One region of the Mesorhizobium sp. WSM4845 genome, then DNA from elsewhere that is predicted to be linked to it. Evidence: riboswitches for the same ligand, from Rfam matches in the RefSeq annotation. Region 1 holds a riboswitch; the other holds the start of a gene.
What was found. A riboswitch is a leader RNA that binds a small molecule or an ion and turns the genes downstream of it on or off. The one in region 1 is predicted to bind S-adenosylmethionine.

Region 1 (10,545 bases):
CTGGAGGCAGAGGCTCTGTCAGCCCAGACCGATCCCGCCGATGGCACAGACCCGGTCGAGCTGTTCAGCGCTGGGACAGCGGTCGGAGAATTGCGTCCGAACGGCCAGGACATCGACTATGCCGGGAGTTTTACCGATCTCGAAATCGATCCGGGCGCGATCGATGGCCGCGTGCTGCCGCCGCTCGACGGCAGCGGCGACGTGACGCTGAAGAACGGCGTGGCGCTGATCAAGAAACAAACGGAGAGCCTGCGCGGCCAGGCGGTGGATATCGGCAAGCTCGATCTGTCGTCGGGAAGCGCGCGCGTCACCGTTTCCGGGCCGGTCTCGGTCGATGCCGACGGGCTGATCGACGCCGATTTGATGATCAGGCTCAGCGATCCGAAGGCGGTGGCGGAAATCCTCGGCAAAGCCATTCCCGAGCAGAAGAGCCAGATCAAAACCGGCTTTGCCGGGCTGGCGCTGCTTGGCAACGAACCGTCGATGCCGCTCAAGATCGTCAAGGGCAAGGCCTCGCTCGGTTTTATCCCTCTGGGCAGCATCAAGCCGGTCGATTAGGCGATGATTGCGAACCTCCAGTTCGAAAAGACCATGGCCAAGCAGGAAGATAGATGAACCGCCCGGTGAAGCTCCTGAGTGTTGGCGCGCTGACGCTCGATACGATCCTTCGCGTCGACACGCTTCCGGCGCGTCAGGGCAAGTTCATCGCGTCCGACGGCGTCCAGATCGCCTCGGGCATGGCTTCGAGCGCGGCCTGCGCCGCACGCCGCCTGGGCGCGGAGGTATCGCTGTGGGCGAGCGCGGGAGACGACCTCGTCGGCGATCAGCTGGTCGCAGGCATTGAGGCCGAAGGCGTCGATTGCAGCTTTGTCCGGCGCGTCGCCGGGGCGCGGTCGGCACTGTCGGCCATCCTGGTCGACACGCATGGCGAGCGCATTATTGTTCCGTTCTATAACAAGCTCGCCCAGGCCGACCCCGAAGCGCTCCCCATTCAGGATCTCACCGCATTCGACGCCGTCCTGGTCGACGTGCGCTGGCCGGGCGCGGCAGCTCTGGCCCTGACGGCGGCGCGCGCAAACGGCCGTCCAGCCATACTCGATGCCGACACCGCGCCACGGGCCGTGCTGGAACGGCTGTTTCCGCTCGCCTCGCACATCGTCGCGTCGGAGCCGGCGGCGTTCATCCTCTGCGGCGAGGAGCAAGGCCCGCAGGAGGCCTGTGAAGCGCTGGCCAGACGCACCGATGCATTCGTAGCGGTGACCTGCGGCGCAGCGGGAAGCTGGTGGTTCGACCGTTCGGTGGCGTCGGTGCGCCACGTCGCCGCGCCAAGGATCAAGGCAGTGGATACGCTTGCCGCCGGCGACGTGTTTCACGGCGCCTTTGCCGTCGGGCTGGCCGAGGCCATGCCGATCGAACGGACATTGCGCTTTGCCAGCGCCGCCGCCGCGCTCAAATGCCTGCGCTTCGGCGGCAGGCTGGGCGCGCCGGACAGGGCCGAGACACTGGCGATGATGGCGGCTCACTGGCCGGATTGAGCGCGAGGCGGCCTTCAAATCGGATGGTACCGCCGCTCTATCTTTTGCTTGAGCATCGGATTTCACATAAAACCGGTACGGGTCCGATGCTCTATCCCTTGGCCGGATGCTCGACTGCCTGCCGGCCAAAGTCCGGCACGTCGATGTCCTGGCCGGCCTCGATGATCGAGCGGCGCACGGCGCGGGTGCGGGTGAACAGGTTGAACAGCTTTTCGCCGTCGCCCCAGCGGATCGCCCGCTGCAGCGAGGCCAGATCCTCCGAGAACCGCGCCAGCATTTCGAGGATGGCATCCTTGTTGTGCAGGCAGACGTCCCGCCACATCGTCGGGTCGGACGCGGCAAGGCGCGTGAAGTCGCGAAAGCCGGAGGCCGAATATTTTATGACCTCGGACTTGGTCACCGACTCCAGATCGTCGGCGGTGCCGACGATGTTATAGGCGATGATGTGCGGCAGGTGCGAGACGATGGCCAATGTCATGTCGTGATGCTGGGGATCCATCGTGTCGATGTTGGAGCCGCAGCGGCGCCAGAATTCCGAGAGCCTTTCCAGCGCCTCGGGATCGGTGCCGGGTAGCGGCGTGAAGATGCACCAGCGGTTTTCGAACAATTCGGCAAAGCCGGCGTCCGGGCCCGATTTTTCAGTGCCGGCCAGTGGATGGCCGGGAATGAAATGCACGCCGGCAGGCACATGCGGCTGCATCTGCGCGATGACCGACGCCTTGGTCGAGCCGACATCGGTGAGGATCGCGCCCGGCTTCAGCGCCGGCGCGATTTCCTCGGCGACCTCGCCCGAAGAACCGACCGGCACCGAAACGATGACCAGGTCGGCATCGCCGACCGCCTCTTTCGCATCCGACGTGTAGGAGGAGCCGAGGCCGAGTTGTTTCGCCCGCGCCAGCGTCGTTTCGCTGCGCGTCGAGATGGCGACATGACCGGCAAGGCCTTCGCGATGGATTACGCGGGCCAGCGACGAGCCGATCAGGCCGATGCCGACCAGCGCGATCTTTTCGAACATCGGTGATGTCATGGTGTTCTAGCTTTTCAGAAATGTCGCGAGGGCGGCGACCACGCCGCGATTGGCCTCTTCGGTGCCGATGCTCATGCGCAGCGCATTCGGGAAACCGTAGCCGGAAACGCGCCGCAATATGTAGCCGCGCGCACAGAGGTAATCGTCCGCAGCTGCCGCCGAATGTTTTTTGTCTTCGGGAAAGTGGATGAGGACGAAATTGCCGACGCTCGGCGTCACCCGCAGTCCGAGCCTGGTCAACTCCTCGCTCACCCAGGTCAGCCAGGTCTCGTTATGCGCCACGCTGCGCTCGACATGGGCACGGTCGCGGATCGCGGCAATGCCGGCCTCGATCGCCGTCGCGTTGACGTTGAAGGGACCCCGCACCCGGTTGATCGCATCGATGACATGCATCGGCGCGTACATCCAGCCGATCCGCGCGCCGCCGAGGCCGAGCTTGGAGAAGGTGCGGGTCATGACCACGTTTTCCGCGCCAGCCACCAGTTCGACGCCGGCTTCATAGTCGTTGCGGCGGACATATTCGGCATAGGCTGCATCCAGCACCAGAAGCACGTTTCGAGGCAGGCCGGCATGCAGGCGGCGCACCTCCTGGAACGGCAAATAGGTGCCGGTCGGGTTGTTGGGATTGGCAAGGAAGATGATCCGCGTACGCGGCGTTACGGTGGCAAGGATCGCATCGACGTCGGCACGCTCATTGGTTTCCTTGACCGACACCGGGACAGCACCTGCCGACTGGATGTAGATCTTGTAGACCATGAAGCCGTGTTCGGTGATCACAGCTTCATCGCCGGGTGCGAGATAGGTCTGCGCAAGCAGGCCCAGAATCTCGTCGGAACCGTTGGAACAGACGATGTTCGCCGGGTTGAGGCCATGCACCTCGGCGATCGCCTCCCGCAGGCGCCTGGCGGTGCCGTCGGGATATATGTCGAGCTTGGCCGCGACGTCGCGCGCTGCTTCTATCGCCTTCTGCGAGGGGCCGAGCGGGTTCTCGTTCGACGACAATTTGTGGACCTTGGTAACGCCGGCCGGCGCCGTGCTTTTGCCCGGCACATAGGCTTCGATGTCCATGATCCCCGCGCGGGGCGTTGGACGTGCCTGATCCGATGCCTGGTTCATATTGCAAAAATCCGTCGAGAACGCTTCCACCTAGTGTGGTGGATTTGAAGTTCCTGCCATTTTGGTGGCAACGGCGCTCAGGAACTTCAAATCCAGCACACTAGAAGCCGCAGCGGAAATACAAGTCGTGGCCTGGAATGTCGAGAGGCGGCGATCATGGGTGAGCGACTGGCATGGGTAAACGACTGGCCGTTGACGCCGAGGCGCGCCGGTCCTAAAGAAAGGCGAATCCCGTGGTGATTTGGCCGGTCGGCTTGCAGCCACGTTAAACAACTCGCTAAAGGGCCGTTTGCATCTTGTAACCGGCTTTGCGAAGGCAATGCCGGTTTTTTGTTGTCCGCAGCCGGCCGGACAGTCGCATCGACCCGAAAATCGCAATCGACTTTCGGAAAACACGATGGGTTAATGTAAGAGGATGCGATGGTCGCGCTGCGCACGAAAAGGACCAACAACGAGGCCGACGAGCCGTCGAGCCCGGTGTTGCGTTTCGGTGCCGACAAGCCGCTCAAGCTCGATGCCGGCACGCTGCTGTCACCGTTCCAGATCGCCTACAAGACTTACGGCACGCTCAACGACGCCCGCTCCAACGCCATCCTCGTCTGCCATGCACTGACCGGCGACCAGCATGTCGCCAGCACCAATCCAGTGACCGGCAAGCCGGGCTGGTGGGAAGTGCTGATCGGCCCCGGCAAGATCATCGACACCAGCCGCTTCTTCGTCATCTGCTCGAACGTCATCGGCGGCTGCCTCGGCTCGACCGGCCCCGCCTCGACCAATCCCGCCACCGGCAAGCCGTACGGGCTCGACCTGCCGATCATCACCATCCGCGACATGGTGCGGGCGCAGTTGATGCTGGTCGACCATTTCGGCATCGAAAAGCTGTTCTCGGTGCTCGGCGGCTCGATGGGCGGCATGCAGGTGCTGCAATGGGCGTCGAGCTATCCGGAGCGCGTTTTCTCGGCGCTGCCGATCGCCACCGGCGCGCGTCATTCCTCGCAGAACATCGCCTTCCATGAGGTCGGCCGGCAGGCGGTGATGGCCGATCCCGACTGGCATGGCGGCAAATATTTCGAGCAGGGCAAGCGTCCAGAAAAGGGGCTGGCCGTGGCGCGGATGGCCGCTCACATCACCTATCTGTCGGAGGCGGCCCTGCACCGGAAGTTTGGCCGCAACCTGCAGGATCGTGAAGCACTCACCTTCGGTTTCGACGCCGATTTCCAGATCGAGAGCTATCTGCGCCATCAGGGCATGACCTTCGTCGACCGCTTCGACGCCAACTCCTATCTCTACATGACCAGGGCGATGGACTATTTCGACCTTGCCGCCGACCATGGCGGCCGGCTCGCCGACGCCTTTGCCGGCACCAAGACCCGTTTCTGCCTGGTCTCCTTCACCAGCGACTGGCTGTTCCCCACCGAGGAGAGCCGCTCGGTCGTTCATGCGCTGAACGCGGCCGGCGCCTCGGTGTCTTTCGTCGAGATCGAGACCGATCGCGGCCACGACGCCTTCCTGCTCGACGAGCCGGAGCTGTTCGCGGCCATCAACGGCTTCATCGCGTCGGCGGCCCGCGCCAGGGGGCTCAGCGCATGACCCCGAAAAGTTGCAGACTTTTCGGATCAAGGTCATGCGCCAGTCAAGAGGCACGATCATGAGTGTCAACCACGCCCAGCGCGTCGACCTCGAAGTCGTCGCCGATCTCATCCCGCCGCAGTCGCGGGTGCTGGACGTCGGCTCCGGTGATGGCCTGCTGCTCGAATTGCTGCAGGCAACGAAGCAGGTCGACGGCCGTGGAATGGAACTGTCGCAGCGCGGCGTCAACGAATGCGTGGCACGCGGCCTGTCCGTCATCCAGGGCGACGCCGACAAGGACCTCAAATTCTATCCCGACAAAGGTTTTGATTTCGTCGTCCTGTCGCAGACCTTGCAGGCGACCCGCAACCCGAAGCTGGTGCTCGACGAGTTGCTCAGGATCGGCAAGCACGCCATCGTCTCCTTCCCCAATTTCGGCCACTGGCGGGTACGCCTTTCGCTGTTCGTCGAAGGGCGGATGCCGGTGACCAAGGACCTGCCCTATTCCTGGTACGACACGCCCAACATCCATTTCTGCACCATCCGCGACTTCGTCAATCTCTGCGAAGAGCTTGGCGCAACGGTGGAAAAGGCAACCGCGCTCGACGCCAATGGCCAGAAAATCGGCCTGTCGATGCCATGGTGGTTCTGGAATTTCTTTGGCCAGCAGGCGGTGTTCCTGCTGAAGCGATAACGGCGACCCGTCGCTTCGGCCAGCCGGCCCGAGTCCGGAGACATCTGGGACTGATCGCCATTCGTCGAGGTCTAACGATCAAGTTCCGGAAAATACGGATCGGAGAAAAACCGCCGACCGCGCTCGCCTTGCAAACAGTCGACCGGTGCTGCCGCGTCGACCGGGACGGACCCGGGATCGGCCCCGGGACCGGCATTAGGATCGGTAACACCGCTGACCTCGAGGACCAGCTTGCGGCGTATGGCGGTCACGAATTCCGAAGCGGCATAGACCGGCAGCACGAAGGAGCCTGGCCCGCCTGTGACGCACTCGGCATAGTATTGGTCGAGATGGCTGAAGCTGGGCGACGGGCTGATCAGGATCGGCAGGCCATTGATGACGATGCCCTTTGCTATCGCGGCGTCGCGTGTCGTGGCGACGGGCATCCCGATATTGTTGGGGCCATCGCCTGAGATGTCGATGACGCTGCGCGTCGCGTCGAAGGCGGCTCCATCCAAAAGCTTGGCGCCGAAGGCGAGCGCACTGGAAATCGAGGTGCCGCGAAAGCTCCTGAACGGGCGCGCCTCGATCTTGCCGGCGAATACCTCGGCGCTCTCGGCATCGTCGATGACCTGCCAGGCAATGACGGCGTCGTCGCGGACGGTGCCTGCCCATTCGAAATAGGCCAGCGCAATGCGGCCGTTCACGCCCGAACGCACCGCATTGATGAAGTCGGGGTGGCGCAGCGCCTTGACATAGCCGGCGCGCTGCAGGGCGAATTCCTTTTCGTCCATCGAGTGCGAGATGTCGACCGCCAGCACCAGTTCGACGTCCACGGCAATGGTGTCGGCAGGCGCGGCCAAAGGTGCTGCCTGGGCACGGGCAAGGCAGGCAAGCAGGCTGACGCAGGTCGCCCAAAAGCGCGCAGCGGTTTTGGGGTAACGACAAGCATCGAAGCAAAGACTCAAAGCGTGTCGCATGAATCCAACGCCGCAGGCTTCCGAACGATGCCGGCAATCTTTCGACGCGATCACGGCAAAATAAAGCTTACGGCCGGCTATGCCTGTTGGCGGGCTTTGGCGACGGCCGGGGGTGGTTCGATCGCGCCGGCCCTGACACGGACTGGCTTGAGAGGCGGTCGCTCGAAATCTTTCACGATCGCCAATGAGCGCGGGAAGAATTCAATGTTGTGCTGGCCACGGCCGATATTGAGGATCGCGGCGTCGGCAAGACGCGCCTCCAGCATCGACAGCACCCGCCGCAGCGTCGCGCCGTCGAACGTGTCCAAAGCCTCGTCGATGATCACCCATTTCGGCTGCCGCAAGACCAGCCGGGCAAAGGCAAGCAGGCGCTGCTCGTCATCGCTCAATTCGCGCTCCCAGCGCGCCGACCGGTCGAGCGAGGATGACAGCCGCCCGAGACCGACCTCGGCAAGCACCGCCGAGATCTCGGCGTCGCTGACCGCGGCATCGGCGTGGTCGAGCACCTCGCGCAGCGTGCCGAGCGGGAAATAGGGTTTTCGGGGAACGAAGGCCGGCACCTCTCCGGCCGGCATGCCGATCCGCCCGCTTCCCCACGGCCACAGACCGGCAATGGCGCGGAAGAACAGCGTCTTGCCGGCGCGCGGATCTCCCGTGATCATGACGCGCTCGCCGGCGCGGATCTCGACATGGGACTCGGCGAGCTTGGTGCATCCATCCCGCGACGCAATTTCGAGCTTGTCGAATGTCAGCCTGCCGTCCAGATTTTCGCCGAACTCGATGCGCCTCTCGCTGTGGTGGAGCACATCCGTTTCAGCAAGCGCGATGCGGAAATCGGCGACGCGCATCAGCGTGGCGCGCCAATCGGCGATGCCGCCGATATTGTTGATGAACCAGCGCAACGAGGAATGCACCTGGTTGAAGGCGCCGACAGCCATCATCAGCCCGCCGAAGCTGATGTCACCGGCGAAATAGACCGGCGCGGCGACGAGGATCGGCGCGACGACAGTGATCCAGCCATAGGTGTCGGTCACCCAGGAAAGATTGATCTGGGCGCTGTAGATGCGCCGTATCGCGCCCAGCACCGTGCCGAGGTCGAGCTCAAGCCGCCGTCGCGCGTCGGCCTCGCCGTGCGCAAGCGCGATGGCATCGACATTCTCGTTGACGCGGACCACCGAGGAGCGCAGCTCCGCCTCGCGCGTATAGCGGTCGCTGTTGAAGCGGATGAGCGGCCGTCCGACCAGCCAGCTCAGCCAGGAGGCGGTGCCGGCATAGAGGATTGCGGCCCACACCATGTAGCCCGGAATCGCCAGCGAATAGCCGCCGACATGGAAGACGAAGCCGGAAGACAGCGACCAAAGGACGCCGACGAACGAAACAAGCAGAATGAACGACTGCAATAGCCCTATGCCGAGACCTGTCGAAAGATCGGAGAGATGCCCGGCATCCTGCTGCAGGCGCTGGTCGGGGTTGACGCCGATGGCGCCGGCGTTGGCGAGCCGGAAAGCCCGCGCCGGCCGCATCCATTCACCGATCAGATCGACGGTCAACGCCTCACGCAGCTTCAGCCGGATCGTCTGGTCGAGCCAGGTCTGGCCGACATTGAGCACCACAAGCCCGCCGGCGATGGCGGAAAACACCAGAAGCTGGTGCAGGAAACCCTGCATGTCGCGCCGAGCCAGCGCGTCGTAAAAGGGCTCGTTCCAGCGATTGAGCAGAACCTGCCCGATCGAGGTTGCCACAATGACGGCGACTATGCCGAGGCAGGCCCAGAGCAGTCGTTTGCGGATCGGCGACTTCGCCAGCGCCAGCCCGATTGTCGCCAGCTGGTCGCGCAGGCTGCTAGCTTCGACCGACGCGGCAATCGGCTTGGCGCTGGCCTCGAAATCCGGATGATCAGCCATTGATGAAGACCCTTCGCAAGCGGTGCTGAAACCGGTGAGCAAGTCGAATCAATCGGGTAGCAAACCCGCCCACGACAGATAGGTGGGAAAAAGCGTGATTCCGATCACGAAAACGTCATCGACGGCGAGGCGACGGCGCGTTCCCGCTCGGCGATATCCGGCCGAGCCTTGTGGCGCCATGCGGCGAGAAAACCGGCACGAAGACGCGGCGAGAGGCGCGCTGGACGACCGGCACACCCTGATAGAGCCGCTTCTGCGCCTCGACGACGATGACGCCGGAAAAGATCGGCCAGAACCTGCGGCCGGCGCGCTCCAGCACATTGTGGAACCGCATCATGAAGCGTCGCCGCGATGGCGGGAAGAACAGGGCGTCGGACCAGGCCGCGGGCGTGAAATTCGCTTCGCGCAGCAATTCGGTGAGCTGGCCGCGCGAGAAAGGCCGGCCGCTGCCGAACGGCGTATGCTCGAAACGGGCCCAGACACCGCGCCGGTTGGGCACGACGATGACGACGCGGCCTGCGGGCGACAGCACCCGCCAGATTTCGTTCAGCGTCTCGCGCGGGTTCTCGGCATGTTCGAGTGAATGGACGAGCAGCATGCGGTCGATGGAGGCATCGACCAGCGGCAATTCCTCATCGAAGACCAGCGCGGTCGCGGTCGGCCCGGTGGCCGGCCAGACCACCGCGCCTTGTGTCGCCGGCATGAAGGCAAAGACACGTTCGGCATCGGTGCCGAACCGTTCCAGCCACGGCAAGGTGTAGCCGAGGCCGACCAGCCGCTCATTGGGCACGACAGCCCATATCGAGGACAACGCCATGGTGATCGAGCGTTCGGCCAATCGCCCGAGCGTGGTGGAATAAAAGGAGCGAAGGTCGACGATATCGGAATGCATGCGCGGCACGCTATCTTCGATGCTGTCCAAGTTCAACAAAGGCGCCCAGTTCTACAAAGACGCCAAGTTCTACAAAGATGGATGACATGTGCGGGCAAGCGCCCTATGTCTGCGGCGACTGCTGCATCGGCAAGAAATTGGTTTCGATTTCGGAAAGCACGATGCAGCAGATAAAAAGTGTTAGAGCGTCGTTTGTGCGTCCAACTGGACGCGCGGCGCACTAGAGCAATTCCAGGAAAAGTGTGAAACGGTTTTCCGTCCGGAATTGCGCAAAAACAAGGAGAGAGAGAGCCGTTCGGCGTTTCCGTGAAACGATGAACCGCTCTCGTGGAGAGATGCGATGCCGGTTGAAATCGAACAATTCATGTGCCGCAGCGACAATTTCGGTGTGCTGGTGCATGACCCGAAAAGCGGCCAGACCGCGATCATCGACGCGCCCGAGGAGGCGTCGATTCTGGCCGCGATCGAGCGTACCGGCTGGACGCCGACGATGATCCTGACCACCCATCACCATGTCGACCATGTCGAGGCCAATCTGGCGCTGAAGGAGCGCTTCAAGCTGCGCATCGTCGGACCGGAAGCGGAAAAGGCAAAAATCCCCGGCATCGACGAAACCGTCGAGCAGGGTTCGGTCATCCACCTCGGCGAGGAGAGGATAGACGTGATCGCCACGCCCGGCCACACGGCGGGCCATGTCTCCTATCATCTGCCGGCGTCGAAAGTGGCGTTCACCGCCGACACGCTGTTCGCACTTGGCTGCGGCCGGCTGTTCGAATGCAAGCCGCCGGTGATGTACGATTCGTTGAAGAAGCTCGCGGCGCTTCCGGCCGAGACGGTCGTCTATTGCGG
Region 2 (10,545 bases), on a different contig from region 1:
GTCGTCGCCTATGACCGGCTGATCAAGAAAACCCCGAATGTCGACTACTACACCACGTTCGACAATTTCGGCGTCGGCGTCATCCAGGCGAAATCGCTGCTCAAGGGCCTCGGCTATCCCGAGAACAAGGGTCCGTTCAACGTCGAACTGTTCGGCGGCTCGCCTGACGACAACAACGCCTTCTTCTTCTACGACGGCGCCATGTCCGTTCTGCAGCCGCTGATCGACGACAAGACCCTCGTCGTGAAGTCCGGCCAGATGGGCATGGACAAGGTCGGCACGCTCCGCTGGCTGGCAGCCACCGCCCAGGCCCGCATGGACAATCTGCTCTCCGCCCACTACTCGGATGGCAGCCGCGTCGATGGCGTGCTCTCGCCATATGACGGCCTGTCGCGCGGCATCATCGCCTCACTGCGCGCCGTTGGTTACGGCACGGCCGATCAGCCATGGCCAATCGTCACCGGCCAGGACGCCGAAACCGCTTCAGTCAAGGCGATCATCGCCGGCGAGCAGTACTCGACCGTGTTCAAGGACACCCGCGAACTCGCCAAGGCGACGGTCGAGCTCGTCGACAAGGTGCTCTCGGGCGGCAAGCCGGAGGGCCTCGACACCAAGACCTACAACAACGACGTCAAGGTCGTCCCCTCGATCCTGCTGACGCCGCATGATGTCGACAAGTCGAACTACCAGGCCCTGGTGGTCGATTCCGGCTACATCAAGGCCGAAGAGCTGAAGTAACCGCAGACGTAAAACCCGGGGTCCTGCGCAACGCAGGGCCCCGCTTCGCCAGTGAACGACCCGGTATGTTTCCGGACCTCGCAGGAGTGGTATTCCCGATGGCCCAGACGATTTTGGAGATGCGTGACATCACCAAGACGTTTCCCGGCGTCAAGGCGCTTTCGAATGTCAACCTCAGCGTCGAGGAAGGCGAGATCCACGCCGTTGTCGGCGAGAACGGCGCCGGCAAGTCGACACTGATGAAGGTGCTGTCGGGCGTATATCCAGTCGGCACCTATGACGGCGAAATCGTCTATCGCGGCGATGAGTGCCATTTCAAAGGCATCCACGACAGCGAGCGCCGCGGCATCGTCATCATCCACCAGGAACTCGCGCTGGTGCCGATGCTTTCGATCGCCGAAAACATCTTCCTCGGCAACGAACACGCCAGCTACGGCATCATCGACTGGAACGCTAACGAGACGCGCACCAGCGCTCTGCTCAAGAAGGTGGGCCTCAAGGAAGACCCCAAGACGCTGATTACCAATATCGGCGTCGGCAAGCAGCAACTGGTCGAGATCGCCAAAGCGCTCAGCAAGGAAGTGCAGTTGCTGATCCTCGACGAGCCGACGGCGAGCCTGTCCGAAAAGGACAGCCAGGCGCTGCTCGACCTGTTGCTCGAATTCAAGCGGCAGGGCATCACCTCGATCCTGATCTCGCACAAGCTCAACGAAATCAACCGGGTCGCCGACAAGGTCACGATCATCCGCGACGGGCGGACGATCGAGACGCTGGCGAAGAAGGACATCTCGGAAGACCGCATCATCACCTCGATGGTCGGCCGCTCGCTGGACGACCGCTATCCGTCGCGCGAGCCTGACATCGGTGAGATCGTGCTCCAGGTGAAGAACTGGTCGGTCTATCATCCTATCCATGCCGAGCGGCAAGTGATCAAGGGTATCGATATCGACGTCCGCAAGGGCGAGGTGGTGGGTATCGCCGGGCTGATGGGCGCCGGACGCACCGAATTCGCGATGAGCCTGTTCGGCCGCTCCTATGGCCGCGGCATCACCGGCGAGGTGCTGCTCAAGGGCAAGCCCATCGATGTCTCCTCTGTCAGCAAGGCAGTCGAACACGGCATTGCTTACGTCACCGAAGACCGCAAGACCTACGGTCTCAACCTGATCGATCATATCAAGCACAACATCACGCTGGCCAATCTTCCCGGCGTGTCGCGCCATAGCGTGATCGACGACATGCGCGAGCTCGCCGTCGCCAACGATTACAAGGCCAAGACCAACATCCGCTCGTCCAGCGTTTATCAGATGACCGGCAATCTATCGGGCGGCAATCAGCAGAAGGTGGTGCTGTCGAAGTGGCTGTTCGCCAATCCGGAGGTGCTGATCCTCGACGAGCCGACGCGCGGCATCGACGTCGGCGCCAAGTATGAAATCTACACGATCATCGCGCGTCTTGCCTCGGAGGGTAAGGCGATCATCGTCATCTCGTCCGAGATGCCCGAACTGCTCGGCATCACCGACCGTATCTATGTCATGAACGAAGGACGTATCGTCGGCGAAATGGCGGCGAGTGATGCCAGCCAGGAAAAGATCATGCGCGCCATCGTTCGCGGAGAAGGAAAAGCATCATGAGCACCGAAAGCGGTCCCGTCCCGAAAAGCGGCGTCGCCGAAGATGTGCAGCAAGGGCCGCGCATTGCTGTCTCGGCGCTGGTCACCAACCTGCGCGAATACGGCCTGATCCTGGCGCTTATCGCCATCATGGTGTTCTTCCAGTACACGACGTCCGGAACGCTGTTCAAGCCGGTGAACTTGAGCAACCTGGTGCAGCAGAACAGCTTCATCATCGTGATGGCGCTGGGCATGCTGCTGGTGATCGTCTCCGGCCATATCGATCTCAGCGTCGGCTCCGTCGCCGGTTTCATCGGCGCGCTGGCGGCGATGATGATGGTCATCTGGCCTCTCGGCCCTTTCAGCAATCCGCTGGTGGTGTCGATCATCTGCCTGATCGTCGGTGGTTTAATCGGCGCGGCACAAGGCTACTGGATTGCCTATCACCGAATACCGAGCTTCATCGTCACGCTGGCGGGGATGCTGATCTTCCGCGGCATCTGCCAGGCGCTGCTGGGTGGGGGGTCTTCCGTGGGGCCGCTTCCGGTCGGCTTCAAGGCGCTCAGTTCCGGCTTCATTCCCGACGTGATCGGCTCATTGACGCTGATACCGCCGGTGGTGAACGCCGCCGGCAAGACAATCGTCGGCAGCGGCCTGACGCTGCACATGACGACGATCGTGCTCGGCATCGTCGCGGTGGTCGCCTATGCCTATTTCGGGCTCAGGGCACGGCGCAGCCGCGAGCGGCACGGCTACGAAGCCGAGCCCTTCTCGCTGTTCGTCGTCAAGACCCTGGTGACCAGCGCCCTGGCGCTGTTTCTGGTTTACCAATTCGCCACCTACAGGGGTCTGCCAATCGTTCTCGTGGTGATGGGCGTGCTGATCGCGCTGTTCGTCTTCGTCACCAAACGCATGACGGTCGGCCGCCGCATCTACGCAATGGGCGGCAATGCCAAGGCGGCGCAGCTATCGGGTATCAAGACCGAGCGGCTGACCCTGATGGTGTTCATCAATATGGGCGTGCTCTCGGCGCTCGGCGGGCTGATTATTGCGGCGCGCCTTGGCCAGGCGGTGCCGGCGGCCGGCCTCGGCAGCGAGCTCGACGTCATCGCCGCTGTGTTCATCGGCGGCGCTTCGGCGATGGGCGGCGTCGGTCAGGTTGTTGGCGCGGTGGTCGGCGGTTTCATCATGGGCGTCATGAACAACGGCATGTCGATCATGGGCGTCAATGTCGATTGGCAACAGGTGGTCAAAGGCCTGGTGCTGCTCGGCGCCGTGGTCTTCGACGTCTACAACAAGAACAAGGCTTGAGGGCGAGGGAACTCATGCATGTCGCCAAACGTGTGCAGCGTGTTGGGACAACGGCACGCATGAAAGCAAGGATTAAAGCGGGCCCGTTTTCAAACGCGGCGCGCTTTTAGGAGGCACGGGTCACATCGCGGCGCTGCCGGGCGACGCAAGGAAGTCCCCCCAGGGGACCGGGCCCGCGAGCGCAATCCGGACGAAGAATTTCACCCGTGGCGCGGACACCGTCCGAGCTGCGCCAGGAAAAGCTTGCCAGACCGGCAGGCCGGCCAAGGCAATTGAGAGAGGGTACGTCATGCTGATTTCCCAGATCCTCGACGAGGCGGAGACCATCCGCGTCGTCGCCCGCAACGGCGGCAAGACCAGAATCATCAACGGCGCCCGCAGCGTCTATTCGCTGGCAATGGAGGCCGCGCGCACCGGCATCGGGCTGGTCGCCCTCATCGAGCGCAAGGGTTTTGGTGAAGCGGTCGACCTCGATGCCGCCTACAAGAAGGGGCGGCTATTGTCGCCGATCAACCATCCCGACCCGGCGCATCTCCACCTCACCGGCACCGGGCTGACACATCTCGGCTCCGCCGCGACCCGCGATTCCATGCACAAGAAGCTCAGCAGCGACGGCGAGGAGCAGCTCACCGATTCCATGAAGATGTTCCGCATGGGGCTGGAGGGCGGCAAGCCGGCCAAGGGCCAGACCGGCGTGCAGCCGGAATGGTTCTACAAGGGCAACGGCACCATGGCAGTGGCGCCCGGTGCGGCACTTCTGTCGCCGGCCTTCGCCGAGGATGCCGGCGAGGAGCCGGAAGTCGCCGGCATCTATGTCATCGGCGACGACGGCGCCCCGTTTCGCGTCGGCTTCACGCTGTCAAACGAATTTTCCGATCACGTCACCGAGCGCGTGAACTATCTTTTCCTCGCGCATTCCAAGCTGCGCAACGCTTCGTTCGGACCGGAGATCCTGATCGGCGAGCTGCCGTCCGACGTCAGGGGTTCCTCGCGCATCCTCCGCGACGGCCAGCTGCTGTGGGAAAAACCGTTCCTGTCGGGCGAGGCGAACATGTCGCACACCATCGCCAATCTCGAACATCACCACTTCAAATATTCGGCCTTCCGCCAGCCGGGCGACGTGCATGTGCACATGTTCGGCACCGCGACACTGTCCTTCGCCGACGGCGTCAGGACCGAGGCCGGCGACGTCTTCGAGATCGAGGCCAAGGATTTCGGCCTGCCGCTGCGCAACCCGCTGGAAATCGAGCAGCCGGTGAAGGTGGCGGTGAAGGCGCTTTAGGCGCCAACCTTCTCCTTCTCCCCTTGTTGTGGGAGAAGGAAGAACGCGCAGCTTCAACGCCTCAATAAATGTCGAAGTCGAAATATTTGGCCTGGATCTTCTTGTAGGTGCCGTCTGCGACGATCGCGTCGATCGCGGCGTTGAGCTTTTCGCGCAGCGCATTGTCTTCCTGGCGCACGGCGATACCGGCTTCGGTCTCCGTGCCCTTGACGTCGCCGACCATCTTGCAGCAGTCGTCGCTCGACTTCTTCATCCAGTCCATCAGCACGAATTTGTCTGAAAGGACGGCATCGAGACGGCCGTTCATCAGGTCGGCGACCGCCTCCTCCTGGGTTGGATAGAGCTTCGCCTCGGCGCCGGCCTTGCCATAGACATCCTGGGCATAGTCGGCCTGGGTGGTCGAAGCCTGGGCGCCGACTGTCTTGCCGGCGAGTGCCGCCGGTTCGGTCGAGGCAATATCGCTGTCCTTCAAGGCCACCAGCGAAAGCGGCGTCGTATAGTATTTGTTGGTGAAGGAGACCTGCTTCTTGCGCTCCTCGGTAATGCTCATGGACGCGATGATGGCGTCGAATTTTTTGGCCTGGAGCGCCGGGATCATGCCGTCCCAGTCCTGCGTGACAAGTTCGCATTCGACCTTCATCTGAGCGCAAAGCGCATTGGTGATGTCGATGTCGAAACCGACGAGCTTGCCGTCCGCGGTGATGGTGTTGAACGGCGGATAGGCGCCTTCAGTGGCGATCTTCAACGTTTCCTGTGCTTGCGCCGACAGCGACCCGACTGACATCGCCAGCATGACGGCTGTTGCTGCCGATGCGATCCATCTTGAAATCTGCATTTTTTGTTCCCCTTGTTCCAACCGTATTGACGGCTAAGACAGCCAAGCACGACCCGTAAGGTCAGGCAAGCATGGTCTGATCATAGTGGGCGATCAGCGCGCGGCGCGAAAATGCTTGGACAGTTTCAGGCCCTGCGCCTGATAGTTCGAGCCGAGATCTGTGCCGTAGAGCGCCTGCGGCCGCTTCAGCATGTGCTCGTAGACCAGCCGTCCGACGATCTGGCCGTGATCGAGGATGAACGGCACTTCGTGGCTGCGCACTTCGAGCACGGCCCGACTGCCGGTGCCGCCCGAGGCCGAATGGCCGAAACCCGGATCGAAGAAACCGGCATAGTGGACGCGGAATTCGCCGACCAGCGGATCGAAGGGCGTCATCTCGGCGGCATAGAGCGGCGGCACATGCACCGCTTCCTGGCTGACGAGGATATAAAATTCGTCCGGATCGAGCACCAGTTCGCCGGCACCGCTCTTGTAGAGCGGGTCCCAGAAATCGACGACATCCTGCGCGGCGCGCTTGTCGACATCGACCAGGCCGGTGTGGTGCTTGCCGCGGTAGCCGACCAGCCCGTCCTTGTCGCCATCGAGGTCGATCGACAGTGCGATGCCGCCGCCGGAAATGTTCGGCGGCTCGGTGGCGACGAGCGTCTCGGCACGGTGCAATTCGTGCAGCTCGCTTTCCGACAAAAGCGCGTTGCCGGTGCGGAACCGGATCTGCGACAGCCGCGAGCCGGCGCGGACGACGATCGGAAAGGTGCGCGGGCTAACTTCGAGATAGAGCGGGCCGTTGTAGCCGGCAGCGATCTTGTCGAACTCGTGGCCGCGATCGGTCATCACGCGGGTGAAGATGTCGAGCCGCCCGGTCGAGCTTTTTGGGTTGGCCGAGGCGGAAATGTTTGCCGGAAGCGCCAGGCTCTCGAGCAGCGGCACGATATAGACGCAGCCCGTCTCCAGCACCGCACCATCGGTGAGATTGATTTCGTGCAGCTTCAGGCGGTCGAGTTTTTCAGCAACCCTGTGGTTGGGGCCGGGCAGGAAGGAGGCGCGCACCCGCCAGGCCTTGTCGCCAAGCCTGAGGTCCAGGCTGGCCGGCTGAACCTGGTCGGCGTCGAGCGCGCGCGGCGACTTCAGCGCGCCCGACTGGTACAGCGCGGAAATATCCTGATCCGGAAGAATGCCTGTCTGCCGCAAAGTCTGGCTCCGCTCGAAGGCCGGGCGTGGTCTCGTCTTGCCGCAGGTTCTTGCCGTGGAACCCGCTGGTACAAACCTCTTAATCATGCCGGCAATTGACGCAAGCGCTGCGCAGGTCTAAAGGATCGTTATCCCGTGGTGATTTGGCCGGTCGGCTTGCAGCCACGTTAAACAAGTCGCTAAAGGACCGTCGGGCCGAAAGGCCGTACGACCGGTTGCGACTTTCGCGGCCGGTTTTTTTGTGTTTGGACCATTTTTTTGTGTTTGGAACAAGGTGATGACGAGCAAAACGCGCAACTGGAAGCCTCAGACCGCCCTCGTGCATGCAGGAACGCTGCGTTCCGGCTTCGGCGAAACCTCCGAGGCGATGTATCTCACGCAAGGCTATGTCTACGACACGGCGCAAGCGGCGGAAGCCCGCTTCAAGGGCGAGGAACCGGGCTTCATCTATTCGCGCTATGCCAATCCGACGGTCGACATGTTCGAGAAGCGCATGTGTGCGCTGGAAGGTGCCGAAGATGCCCGCGCCACCGCATCCGGCATGGCGGCGGTGACGGCGGCGTTGCTGTGCAGTGCCCGGGCCGGCGACCACATCGTGGCGGCGCGCGCGCTGTTCGGCTCCTGTCGCTGGGTGGTCGAGACGCTGGCGCCGAAATACGGCATCGAGGCGACGCTGGTCGACGGCACCGACATCGCCAATTGGGAAAAGGCGGTCAGGCCCAACACCAAGTTGTTCTTCCTTGAAAGCCCGACCAATCCAACGCTGGAGGTCGTCGACATCGCAGCCGTAGCCTCGCTTGCCGATTCGATCGGCGCGCGGCTGATCGTCGACAACGTCTTTGCCACGCCCTTGCAGCAGAAGCCGTTGCAACTCGGCGCCCATATCGTCGTCTATTCGGCGACCAAGCACATCGACGGCCAGGGGCGCTGCCTCGGCGGCATCATCCTGTCGGACAAGAAGTGGATCGACGAGAATTTGCACGACTACTTCCGCCACACCGGTCCCAGCCTCTCGCCCTTCAATGCCTGGACGCTGCTGAAGGGCCTGGAGACGCTGCCGCTGCGCGTGCGCCAGCAGACGGAAAGTGCCGGCCGGATCGCGGACTTCCTCGCCGAGCGATCGGAAATTGTCCGTGTCATCTATCCCGGCCGCGCCGATCACCCGCAGGCGGCGATCGTCAAGAAGCAGATGTCGGGCGGCTCGACGCTGATCTGCCTCGACGTCAAGGGAGGCAAGCAGGCGGCCTTCGCCTTCCAGAACGCGCTCGATGTCGTACTGATCTCCAACAATCTCGGTGACGCCAAGAGCCTGATCACCCATCCGGCGACGACGACACACAAGAATCTGAGCGACGAGGCGCGGGCCGAACTTGGCATCGGGCCAGGCACGCTCAGGCTGTCCGTCGGACTGGAGGACACTGACGACCTGCTCGAAGACATCGAGCAGGCCTTGAAAGCCGCCAGGTAGGGATACGCGCCGAACTGCTGCGCTCTGATCTGCAAAGCAGGCGCCGTCAGGCGCCCGACGGCGTCTCTTCCAATTCCGCAACGGCGCTGGTTTGGATGGTCATCGTGTTGCCGCGCCAGTCGACGGCACCGCTGAGCCAGCCGCGCACCCAGATGGCGGGAAGCATCACGTCCCGCGCAACCATCGCCGGGATCATGCGCAGCGACAGGTGCCAGCCCTTGGCCGAGGCGAGAGCGCATTCCGGCAGATAGGCGACTATCAGCACGGCGATGGCGGTAGCCGGCAGGCTGAAACCGGCGCCTGCTGCCGCAACCAGCGCAAGCACCAGCGGCGGCGCCGCTCCGATCAGGATCTCGGGCGCGAAAAACAGTGGGAAGGTGACGCGACGCAGGCGTGCCCAGCGGGCCTGGCGCGACCAGATTTCGCCAAATGTGCGCAAGCCGAGCGGCTGTTCGAAGGGCGCGGCAACGAGATTGACGCGCAGTCCGAGCCCGTTGACCAGCTTGGTCGCGGCGGCATCCTCGGCAATCTCGGCGGCAAGCGCACGGATGCCGCCATTGGCGTCGAGCAATGGCTTGTTCCACAGCATGCTCTTGCCCTGGGCGAAACCGAGGCCGAGCGCCTCGCCGGTATATTGCCAGCGCGCCTGCAGCGTGTTGAGGAAAGCGCATTCGACCTCCGCCCAGAACCCGTCCGGCCGCGAGCCGATCGGCGTCGAGCAGACGAGGCCGGTGTCCTGCCGCCATGCCGTCATCAGATGCTGGACATAGTCCCTCGGCATCAAGACGTTGGAATCGGCAAGGATGACCCAGTGGTGGCGCGTGGCCTCCCAGGCCTTCACGCAATTGTTGAGTTTCGGATTGCCGCTGATGCGGTCGTCGCCGACCAGCAGCCGGGCCGGCACGGCCGGAAAGCGGGCGATCGCATCGGTGATCGGCCCGACCACCGGGTCATCGGCATGGGCGACGCAGAAGATGAGCTCATAGTGCGGCCAGTCGAGAGAGAAGGCGCGCTCGAGCGTCTCCTCGGTAAACGGCTCGACGCCGCGCGACGGCACGACGATCGACACCGGCGGCGCCTTGGCGGCTGGCGGCGTGATCCTGCCAGGCCGCTTCAGCTTCAACGAAGCCAGCAGGATGCTGGCGAGATTGACAACAAGCAGAGCTATGGAAAGCAAGGCGGCTGTGACTGTCAATTCCATCAATATCTGGTCGCTCCAGAAAAAACCGGCCGCATGAAAGCCGTTTTCAACAGTTCGACAGAATGCTGAGTCGCCCGGCCCTGCACACCATCCCCGGCCCTGCACACCATCATTGTCACGTGTCACTTAAATGACATTGTTGTTCGGCACCTGCGCTTAACAAATTCGGGCAACGATGGCAGACACCGGGGGACGCACCCCGTTGACCGAACTGCGGAGAGGGTCGAATGTTCCGTCTGCATAGTGTGGAGTGATTTATGTACAGCGCCGTCACGCGCGACATCGAAGTGCAGGTCAGGCCGTTCTATCTGGAAGATCGCTCCGACCCGTCGGAGAACCGCTATGTCTGGGGCTACCAGGTGACCATCGACAACCAGTCGGATGAATTCGTGCAGCTTCTGTCGCGCTACTGGCAGATCACCGACGGCACCGGCCGGGTCGAGGAGGTGCGCGGCGCCGGCGTTGTCGGCGACCAGCCTGAACTCAATCCCGGCGATAGTTATCAGTATACGTCTGGCTGCCCACTCTCGACGCCATCCGGCATCATGGTCGGCCACTACACGATGCGCAATAAGCGGGGTGAGACGTTCGACGTCGCCATCCCCGCCTTTTCGCTCGACCTGCCGGGCACGCGGCGGACGGTGAACTGAGAGAGATAGATGGCCGGAAGGTCGTGCTGCCCCTCATCCGCCTGCCGGCACCTTCTCCCCGTATAGTGAACGGGTAAAAGGGAACCCATCTATCAACTGGACAACCTGTCGCAACGCTGGCGCCCCCTCTCCCCGTTCTTCACGGGGAGAGGGTAAGGGTGAGGGGCAGCGCCAACGCTTCGTCGGTGATTTCAATTCTATTGAGCCGCAGCAAATTCCGCCGGGTCGAAGTCATATTGCTTTGAGCAGAATTCGCAGGCGAC

Region 2: linked by a shared signal. The riboswitch ahead of AC0L2C_RS15260 (O-succinylhomoserine sulfhydrylase) and the one ahead of metX (homoserine O-acetyltransferase MetX) in region 1 are both predicted to bind S-adenosylmethionine.

What each region holds. Positions count from the first base shown of each region.
Region 1 covers NZ_JBVVQA010000033.1:25,685-36,229, reverse strand. The annotation lists gene AC0L2C_RS28230 (DUF2125 domain-containing protein) at 1-558, shown strand, start outside; gene AC0L2C_RS28225 (sugar kinase) at 612-1,535, shown strand; gene AC0L2C_RS28220 (prephenate/arogenate dehydrogenase family protein) at 1,627-2,562, opposite strand; gene hisC (histidinol-phosphate transaminase) at 2,569-3,678, opposite strand; SAM riboswitch at 3,902-3,979, shown strand; gene metX (homoserine O-acetyltransferase MetX) at 4,099-5,268, shown strand; gene metW (methionine biosynthesis protein MetW) at 5,327-5,941, shown strand; gene AC0L2C_RS28200 (DUF1194 domain-containing protein) at 6,013-6,783, opposite strand; gene AC0L2C_RS28195 (ABC transporter ATP-binding protein/permease) at 6,978-8,804, opposite strand; gene AC0L2C_RS28190 (class I SAM-dependent methyltransferase) at 8,920-9,696, opposite strand; gene gloB (hydroxyacylglutathione hydrolase) at 10,037-10,545, shown strand, end outside.
Region 2 covers NZ_JBVVQA010000011.1:131,563-142,107, forward strand. The annotation lists gene chvE (multiple monosaccharide ABC transporter substrate-binding protein) at 1-738, shown strand, start outside; gene mmsA (multiple monosaccharide ABC transporter ATP-binding protein) at 762-2,369, shown strand; gene mmsB (multiple monosaccharide ABC transporter permease) at 2,366-3,658, shown strand; gene araD1 (AraD1 family protein) at 3,948-4,940, shown strand; gene AC0L2C_RS15250 (ABC transporter substrate-binding protein) at 5,002-5,775, opposite strand; gene AC0L2C_RS15255 (2'-deoxycytidine 5'-triphosphate deaminase) at 5,869-6,963, opposite strand; SAM riboswitch at 7,089-7,166, shown strand; gene AC0L2C_RS15260 (O-succinylhomoserine sulfhydrylase) at 7,241-8,431, shown strand; gene AC0L2C_RS15265 (ceramide glucosyltransferase) at 8,478-9,632, opposite strand; gene apaG (Co2+/Mg2+ efflux protein ApaG) at 9,890-10,282, shown strand; gene AC0L2C_RS15275 (Hsp33 family molecular chaperone) at 10,480-10,545, opposite strand, start outside.